3 regions of the Chryseobacterium sp. MYb328 genome follow, and region 1 is predicted to be linked to each of the others. Evidence: riboswitches for the same ligand, from Rfam matches in the RefSeq annotation. Region 1 holds a riboswitch; each other region holds the start of a gene.
What was found. A riboswitch is a leader RNA that binds a small molecule or an ion and turns the genes downstream of it on or off. The one in region 1 is predicted to bind S-adenosylmethionine.

Region 1 (3,218 bases):
GACACCTGCATCAGCAGGAACAGTAAGCTTTGCAGTTACCATAGGAGGTTCTACATGTACGGTAAACTTTACCGTAAATGCAGGATATGATTTGTCTAAGTTGAAAATACTTTCTGTAGGAGCATCTCCTTTTGGGGTAGATGGTACTACTAGCGGGTTAGGTGCTGTAATGAATAATCCATTTATTTTCAGTTCTTATTATCCTGGTGGAAGTAATCCTGCTGCGATGATCCAAACAACCGGACAATGGAGTGTGACAAGACGTGTTGTGAGTAGTGGCGGTATTAACGACTTAAATATTGGTGGGTATAAATTACTATTGGTATCCTATACTTATGATCTTACAAGTGCTGCGGAAGTAAGTGCTGTACAGATGTTTGTAAATAACGGAGGTACTGTTATATGGTATAGTGAAACAACTGGGGCGAATACCCTAAACATGATCAGGGCTTACGCAGGAGCTGGTGCAACTCAGGGAACCTGGAGTGATTGTTTTGCTTATAATATTCCTTCATCTTCTGCATTGAATGGTGATTTTGGAGATGCACGGAACACTTTATTAGGGAATGATGCCTGTACTTCAAGAGATTTAAGCAATTATGATTCCTCTTTAATTGAGGCTATGTCAGTATCTCAAACTACAGGAAATGTTGTAGCATTTAAATCTAAAACTAAAGAATTCTATTGGTTTGGTGATGGCGGAGTAACTAGGTATAATGGAACTGTACCTCCGGTAAGTGGTAATACGTCTCCTTGGTTACTAGACGCTAATAAGAAGCCTGTCATTGGGCAATGGAACGGACAGGGTAATGTTGCTAACTCCATTGTAATGATGAATATCATTGTAAAAGCTCTGAAAGCTGCTCAATAAGTAGGATAGATTTAATTTTATATAATAAAGAGACAGTTGATTAGCTGTCTCTTTTTATGGGTCTATGAAGTTTAATTCAAAGTTTGAAACGGTTCCTGAAGTTTTTCGGTGAATATTTAATTCATACTCCCAAATGCATATTTTATGATGTAATTGATGGATTTCTACTATTTCCGGTAATTTATTATACGGCTAAATTTGTTGTAAAGCATTTCATAAAAAGAATGAACCTTATGATCGAATTTTTAATGCTCATGATCAGATTTTATTTATAATTAGAGATTTTGACTTATAGATACATACAATGTTTGGTGATTAATGGCTTGCGGACCGATTGTTGAATTGCTTTATGGAATAGGTTTTCATTGATTGTACGCAGGCTGTTTTTTTGAGATTTGATTTGGATGATGGCACGCAAGTGCCATTTTTTTTGTTTCCATATTATTTTGAATTATCGATAATGATTTTTGTCATGTTTGAAAAAGTGATAATCTTTGTAATTCCTTTTTACTATGGCTTTTAATAAAAACTTATGTTAATTTTTGAAAATTTATCATGAAAAAATAATAAGTCTACTTGTTTTATAGACTAAAAGTTTATAGCTTTGCAACCATATTTCGATCGGCTTATAAAGAAAGATGGAGGGAACTGACCCAATGATATCTTGACAACCTGCATTATGTAAGGTGTTACATTCAGCCTTTAAAGGAAAAATAAGCATTTGGTTTATCGTATTTATCGATGCCCTTTGCTGTCTTTTCAGTAAAGGGTGAAATTTTAATATATGGTAAATAAAATTGATTATGATTAATAAAAATTTATTCAATTCTAAAATTTGGATTCCACCGGTTGCTGCATTTTTCTTAGGTGTGGTAAGTGTAAGCGGACAGAATTCCAAACCGAAAAAAGATACACTTAAAGAAAAGGAAATTGATGAAGTGGTTGTCGTAGCTTACGGAAAAGCAAAACGAAACAGCTATACCGGTTCAGTGGCAACGATTTCCAGTGATAAAATAAATAACAGACCTGTAACCAATGTTACAAAAGCGCTGGAAGGAATGGTGCCCGGAGTTCAGGTTACGGGAGCTTCAGGGCAACCCGGAGCAACATCTGCAATCAGGATCCGTGGGATTGGCTCCGTAAGTGCTTCCAGTGATCCGTTATACGTTGTAGACGGAATTCCTTTTGATGGAAACCTGAACGCTATCAGCCCGAATGATATAGAATCTATCAGTGTGCTGAAAGATGCTACGGCAAGTGCATTGTACGGTTCAAGAGGAGCGAACGGGATCATTATCGTTACTACAAAGTCCGGTAAAAAAGGGGAAGCCAGAGTAAATCTTAATATCAGTCAGGGATTCTCAGGCAGAGCCGTAAAAGATTATGAACAGGTAAATACGGATCAGTACTTTCAATTATATTGGGAGGCAATGAGAAACGGATATCAATCTGGTTCAATCTCTGCACAACAGGCCGCACAGATGGCAACAGATAATATTATTTCTAATCTGGGAATTAATCCTTATGGCGGCAATTATCCAAAACCAATAGGAACTGACGGGAAATTATTACCGGGAGCAAGAGCTTTATGGAATGATGACTGGAGAGACGTTTTGCAAAGGGTAGCTTCCAGAAATCAGGTGGATCTGGATATCAGTGGCGGAAGTGAAAAAAGTAACTATTTCTTCTCATTAGGATATCTGGATGATAAAGGAATGGCAATTGAATCTGGATTTAAGAGATATAATACAAGATTAAAGATCAATTCTGAAGTGAAAAGCTGGTTAAATGTTGGGGCTAATTTAAGTTATACCAACAGTATTCAGCAGGCTCCAAGTTCCTCGGATTCTAAAGCAAGTAATATTATTCAGGCAGCGAGAGCAATACCGTCTTTCTATCCTTATTATGAAAGAAATCCTGACGGATCTTATGTATTGGATGCTGAAGGAAACAGAGTGTATGATTTTGGAAAATACAGACCTACTGCAGCCCTTCAGAATCAAAACCAGGCAGCAAGCTTACCATTAGATAAGAATGAAAATAAGATCGATAACTTTTCGGGAAAAGGATTTATGGAATTGACTTTCCTTCCGGAGCTGAAGTTCAGATCAAGCTTTTCATTGGATCTTGTGAGTTATAATGAACACTATTATACGAATCCACTTCTTGGACAAAGTAAAGAGACCGGAGGATCTGTATCAAAAGCGAATAACAGAACCCTTTCTTATACAACCAGTAATATCCTGACCTATGATAAAAGGTTTGGAAGACATCATATTAATGTGTTGGGAGGTCATGAATTTTATAAATATGACTACCAAACCATTTCCGGTAGCAGACAAGGCTT
Region 2 (3,218 bases), 170 kb from region 1:
CTTAAAAACCCTGAAGCATGACCATGCATGTACAGGTGGATTTACATCGCTCATATTCCATTCATAGGCTGGCAGCTGTCCGTTAGGATGCATATACCATTCTTTGGTCAGAAGTAAAAGCTGTCCTTTGGCAAATTCAGCATCAATGATGGATAAAGGAACACAGTGAAAAGCAAGATCCCAGGTTGCATACCATGGATATTCCCATTTATCAGGCATCGAAATAATATCCTTATTGTGAAGATGGTTCCATTCTGTATTTCTTACATAATCATTAAAGTTTCTCGGTGCTTCAAAGTTCGGATCCCCTTTCAGCCATTTTCCAATATTGTAGTGATAGAACTGTTTATTCCACAAAAGCCCGGCAAAAGCCTGCCTTTGTACATTCCTTTCATCTTCATTGGTAGTATCATTTTGAATTTCATGATAAAACTCTTCCGCTTCCGCCTGTCTTGCTGTAAAAATCTCATCAAAACGTTCAAAGGGCTCATCGCTTTCATCAGGACATAATCTGAATTCAAAGACCTGGGATTGTCCGGCTCCAATAAGTTCATCAATTAAGAAAGAAGTTTTGGTTCCCTTTTTTTCAGGATTTACCGTATTGCTGTGATGGATGATGAAATCATTGATTCCATCTTTAAAATAAGTGTTTTCTGCCTGTGGGGCTCCATACAGCTTTGGAGTATTGGTTTCATTCTCACAAAATACACTTTGAGCATTCCTATTTCTTGAATAAAACTTTTTAATGGAGATACTGTCGTGACCAATATTGATACTTCCGTCATGTGAAGCATTCATTTCTCCTTTGTAGGTATTGTATCCCCATTTCCAGTTATTTCTGAACCAGGCAGTAGGTGCTACTACAATAGGAGCATCATACTGACTTCGGTTACAAACCGTTATTTTCACAAGAATATCATTGTGATCAGCCTTACAATATTCAATGAAAATATCAAAATAGGCATCATTATCAAAAATCCCTGTATCAAAGATCTCATATTCCGGTTCCTGTTTGCTGCGTCTACCGTTTTCTGCAACAAGTTCATCATAAGGGAATTCATTGATCGGATATTTATAAACCATCTTCATATAGCTATGAGTAGGTGTATTATCCAGATAATAGAAAATTTCCTTGATGTCTTCACCATGGTTTCCCTGTGGATTACTCAATCCAAAGAAGCGTTCCTTAACGATTTTATCCCTTTTATTCCAAAACGAAAGAGCAAAACAGAACAATTGCTTTACATCAGAAATTCCGGCAATACCTTCTTCACCCCAACGGTAGGTATAGCTTTCCGCATTATTATGATTGGTGTAATTCCATGCATTTCCGTTCGGGCTATAATCTTCCCGTACATTTCCCCATTGCCGGTTGCTTACATAAGGTCCCCAGTTTTTCCATTTGGTATCTTGTAATCTTTCTTTTTCGGCGATCATATATCATCATTTTTCTATACGAAGGTAGTTTTTTTGCAAAATAATTCCAATTCCTTTTATCTGAAGAATTATTAATATACTCTTGAAATACTTGTGTTTAAGGGCTTTTTTAAATATTAAATTATTTTTTTTTTGATTTTAAAAGAAAAGAACTACCTTTGCATCATTCGTTCATTCAAATATTGAAAATGTTATCAAGAAAGGTTGAGGGATTAGACCCTATGAAACCTTAGCAACCCTTTGCGCAAGCAAAGAAGGTGCTACGTTCTACCAAAGTAATTTTGGACAGATAACTTACTGAAGTTCTTTTCAGCCATTTCCTGTGGCATTTTCAATTGTATTAAAATATATAATAGAATTGAAAACAGAACTAAACTATATTAATCTTTCGTATCAAACCTATTCCCAAAAGGAATACAATATCTCGTTAAGCTATGAGCTTTTCGGGAAAGATCTGTTTACAGCTCCTGTCATTTTAATCAACCATGCCCTTACCGGAAATTCAAACGTATCCGGAGAAAAAGGATGGTGGAAACAATTGATAGGCGAAAATCAGATCGTTGATACCGATAAATATACTGTTCTGTGTTTCAACATTCCCGGAAACGGATACGATCATTTTTTAATTGAAGACTATGAAGACTTTACTCCTTCAGATATTGCCAACATATTTCTGAAAGGGCTGGATGCTTTACATATCAAAAACCTATATGCCATTATTGGAGGCTCATTGGGAGGGGGAATAGCATGGGAAATGTTAGCAAAACAACCCAAGCTGGCAGAAATTTTCATTCCTATTGCCTGTGATTACAGAACCCATGATTGGTTGCATGCACAATGTCTGGTTCAGAAATTTTTATTGAATGATAAAGAAGAACCATTACAAAAAGCAAGAATCCATGCCATGCTGTGCTATAGAACTCCGGAATCACTTAATGACAGATTTCAAAATAAATACAATCAGGAAAAACAATGTCTGGAATCGGAAGACTGGTTGGTTTACCATGGTAATGCGCTAAACGAAAGGTTTAGTTTGCAAGCGTACAAGCTGATGAACCATTTGCTGATGAATATAAATACTGATGAATCAGCCCTGGAGAGTATAGAGGCACGAATGCACATGATCTCCGTAGATACAGATTTATTCTTCCCAGCTTCTGAAATCCGAATGTGTTTTGAGAATCTGAAAAAGAAAAAGGAGAATATCTCTTATCACGAGATCCAATCTATACACGGGCATGATGCCTTCCTAATGGAATATCAACAATTAAATAATATCATAAAAAACATTTTATAAGTAATGAAAAATGCTAAAGAAATAAAATTTTTGAAGAACAGATCAATTGTCAAATTTGAAGGAGAAGATTTCTTAGGGGAAATCGGGATTGACGGACGAATTTTTAAAGCGCTTACTTTAGCACGTATCAGTGTGGGAGTAATCTCCCAGCAAGCCATAGAAAACGGAATTTCCATTTTAGTTCATGAAAATGATGCTGAAAAAGCAGTAGCTTGTCTTATTGATGAGTTTGAAGCAGAAAGAAAATCAGGAAAAGTATCTCAAATATATAGTATCAACAATGTTTCTGTGATCGGTTTTGTAGCAGAAGATTCTAATAAAGTCTTTGCAGAATTGGCAAGAAATAATGTTTTTCCATTGCTTTTAAACCAGGTTGCCGGTGAAAACAGAGTAAACATCGTGGTGACTTCTTCACAGGATGAAAAAACCAGAAACATCATAGAATCTGAGATCTTCAAAAAACCGAAGACCGTTCATTTAGCGA
Region 3 (3,218 bases), on a different contig from region 1:
CAACAAAATCTCTTATTTAAAAAACTTAAAAATCAATGCCATTGAATTGCTTCCGATTATGGAATTTGACGGAAACCTTTCATGGGGATACAATACTTCTTTTCATTATGCTTTAGATAAAGCTTATGGAACACCGGAGAAATTCAAAGAATTTGTTGATCTGTGCCATCAGAATGGGATTGCTGTCATTCTTGATGTCGCTTTTAACCATGCAACAGGACGTTCTCCCTTGGCGAGACTTTGGAATATAGATCCGGACGGCGATGGTTACGGTGATGTGGCAGCTAATAACCCTTATTTTAATCAGGTTCCGAAACATTCTTATAATGTTTTTAATGATTTTAACCATACAAGTCCTTCAACTCAATATTACGTTGAAAGATGTCTTCAGCAGTGGCTTACAGAATATCATATTGATGGATTCCGTTGGGATTTAACGAAAGGTTTCACCCAAAACTGTTCTGAAAACGATGAAAACTGCACCAATGCCTATCAGCAGGATAGAGTGGATATTATGAAGAATTATGCGGATAAACAATGGGCAATTGACCCTAATTCTTATATGATATTTGAACACCTGGGAACAGATCAGGAAGAACAGCAATGGGCAAATTATAGAGTAGCAGAAGGAAAAGGAGTAATGCTTTGGAATAAACAGACAGAACCCTATAATCAGAATACAATGGGATATAAAGAAAACAGCAGTTACGACCGTATGAATCACAATCTTCATGGTTTTGCAGAAATGCGTGCAGTAGGATATGGTGAGAGTCATGATGAAGAAAGACTGATGTTTAAAAACCTGGCTTATGGAGCTGTTAATGGAAGTTACAGTGTGAAGAACTTGAATACAGCTTTAGAAAGAATGAAAACATTCGGAGCAACATTCTTTACCATTCCCGGTCCAAAAATGATCTGGCAGTTTGGAGAGCTGGGCTATGAATTCAGTATCAACAGGTGTGCGGATGGAAGCATCAACAACGGCTGTAGAACTGATGAAAAGCCTGTTGCGTTTACCTTAGGATATGATACTGATGCCAATAGAAAAGCAGTTTATGATACTTGGTCGAAGATTATCGATATCAGAAATACCAACCCTGTATTCAAATCAAAAACATACAGTATAGAATCAAATAATCTGGCCAACGATCCGGATGGATTGATCACGAGAATCTATGTCTATGACAACACTATTAACGGAATGAAAAATGTAGTAGTTCTTGCCAATTATTCCACTTCTGTACAAAATGTAATTCCTTATTTCCCTTACGTTGGGCAATGGAAAAATTTGATGGATGATACCTTTTCAAATATTAGCTCTACAATTGCTCCGATTACTTTACAGCCAGGAGAATTCAGAATTTTTGGAAATTCTGCCGGAACTTTATCTACTTCTGATGTGAATGCTACCAACAAACTATCTCTTCAGATTGCTGATAACCCCATTAAAAATGGCTCTGCAAAATTAATTTTTAATAAAGCTAAAAATGGAGAAATTCTTATTTTCGATATGAGTGGTAAAAAACTGGATGCATTCAAACTGGATAAAGAAAACGGAAACTATGAGCTGAAGGTTAATTATCCACCAGGAACCTATCTGGTTCATCTGAAATCAGAAACCGGAGTGGCTATTCAAAAGATGATTGTCAAATAAATACAAAGGCCAATTTGCAGACCAGCAGATTTGCCTTTTTTCTTTTGGGTGATTCTTCAATTTTTGCAGATTTGAAAAATTAGTCTACCTTTGCACTAGATTTATCAAGAAAGGTGGAGGGATTTGGCCCAATGAAACCTTAGCAACCTACACGATTCCAAAAGTGTAAAGGTGCTAATTCCAACCCGATGGGGAGATAAGTGAAGTCAATATTTCTTATATGAATTCCATTTCTTGAAGTCTTGTGTATCTGCAGTATAATCTGTAGAAGAATATTTAATTGGCAAGAATAAAGATGAAAAAATTAAGCACCGCTGTATTACTGATAGGGACAATTTTGGTCGCTGCCCAGGAGCAGGAGGAAAAAGGAAAACAAATCGAAGACATTATCATCGTCGGAAACCGTAACGTCAAAAGAACAAAGCTGGAGACACCTGTTCCTGTAGATGTGATCAATATTGATAAAATTCAGAAATCATCTCCACAAATGACGGCTCAGGATCTTCTGAATTATGTGATCCCTTCATTTAATTCTGTGAGACAATCCGCCTCTGATGGGACGGAGCATATTGATCCGGTAACATTAAGAGGTATGGGGCCGGATCAGGTTTTAGTATTGCTTAATGGGAAAAGAAGGCATACAACTTCCCTGGTCAATTATCAGAATACAATAGGGAACGGATCTGTAGGAACGGATTTAAGTACTATTCCTGTCATTGCTATTGAAAAAATTGAAGTGTTAAGAGATGGTGCTGCAGCACAATATGGTTCTGATGCCATCGCAGGAGTAATTAATATTATTTTAAAAAAGAATGCAGGGGCTTCTGCAAGCTTAACCTATGGATTAAGTGGAAGAAATGATGGGGATACTTACCAGGCGGGAGTGAATTATGGAACTTCTTTGGGTAAAAATGATGGGTTTATCAATCTTTCATTGCAGCTAAGTCACAGAGGAAAAACCACGAGAACCCAAAATCATGATCTTGATATTTACGGGAATAATTTTGCCTATGAATTTGCAGATAATCCGGATGTTGCAAGACAAAATGATGATGATGAGATCAGAAAAAGAGGATTGACAAGAGATGACTTTAATTTCCAGATCGGAGACGCGCAAATCAGACAGGGGCAATTGTTTTTCAATTCAGAATATCCTTTGAATGATAACTTTAAATTCTATTCCTTTGGTGGTTTCAGTATTAAAGAAGGAAAAGGATATGGCTTCAGAAGGCTTCCGAATGAAAGTTTTAATATTGTGAAAGAAATCTACCCCAACGGTTTTCAGGCAGTCCTGAATTCTCAGATTTATGATATTTCTTATGCTGTGGGTGCTAAATATAATGTCAACAGCTGGCTGATTGATCTGAGTAATACATTCGGAAGCAATACATTCAATTACAACGTTGGCAATACCAATAATGCTTCTCTGGGAATAAAATCTCCCACCCGTTTTTACGCAGGGGCACACAGTTTTCTACAAAATACCGTTAATCTTGACGTTTCAAAGAAGATAAAAAACTTCAATATTGCCTTTGGGGGAGAATTCAGGTTTGAGCAGTATCAG

Region 2: another riboswitch for S-adenosylmethionine. It lies ahead of WH267_RS04025 (alpha/beta fold hydrolase); the one in region 1 lies ahead of WH267_RS04850 (SusC/RagA family TonB-linked outer membrane protein).
Region 3: another riboswitch for S-adenosylmethionine. It lies ahead of WH267_RS07920 (TonB-dependent receptor plug domain-containing protein); the one in region 1 lies ahead of WH267_RS04850 (SusC/RagA family TonB-linked outer membrane protein).

The regions. Positions count from the first base shown of each region.
Region 1 is NZ_JBBGZQ010000003.1:183,978-187,195, reverse strand. Features, by position in the region: gene WH267_RS04855 (hypothetical protein) at 1-871, shown strand, start outside; SAM riboswitch class I at 1,495-1,591, shown strand; gene WH267_RS04850 (SusC/RagA family TonB-linked outer membrane protein) at 1,675-3,218, shown strand, end outside.
Region 2 is NZ_JBBGZQ010000003.1:15,055-18,272, reverse strand. Features, by position in the region: gene WH267_RS04030 (MGH1-like glycoside hydrolase domain-containing protein) at 1-1,437, opposite strand, end outside; SAM riboswitch class I at 1,626-1,733, shown strand; gene WH267_RS04025 (alpha/beta fold hydrolase) at 1,796-2,734, shown strand; gene WH267_RS04020 (ACT domain-containing protein) at 2,738-3,218, shown strand, end outside.
Region 3 is NZ_JBBGZQ010000005.1:205,428-208,645, reverse strand. Features, by position in the region: gene WH267_RS07925 (alpha-amylase family glycosyl hydrolase) at 1-1,654, shown strand, start outside; SAM riboswitch class I at 1,753-1,857, shown strand; gene WH267_RS07920 (TonB-dependent receptor plug domain-containing protein) at 1,950-3,218, shown strand, end outside.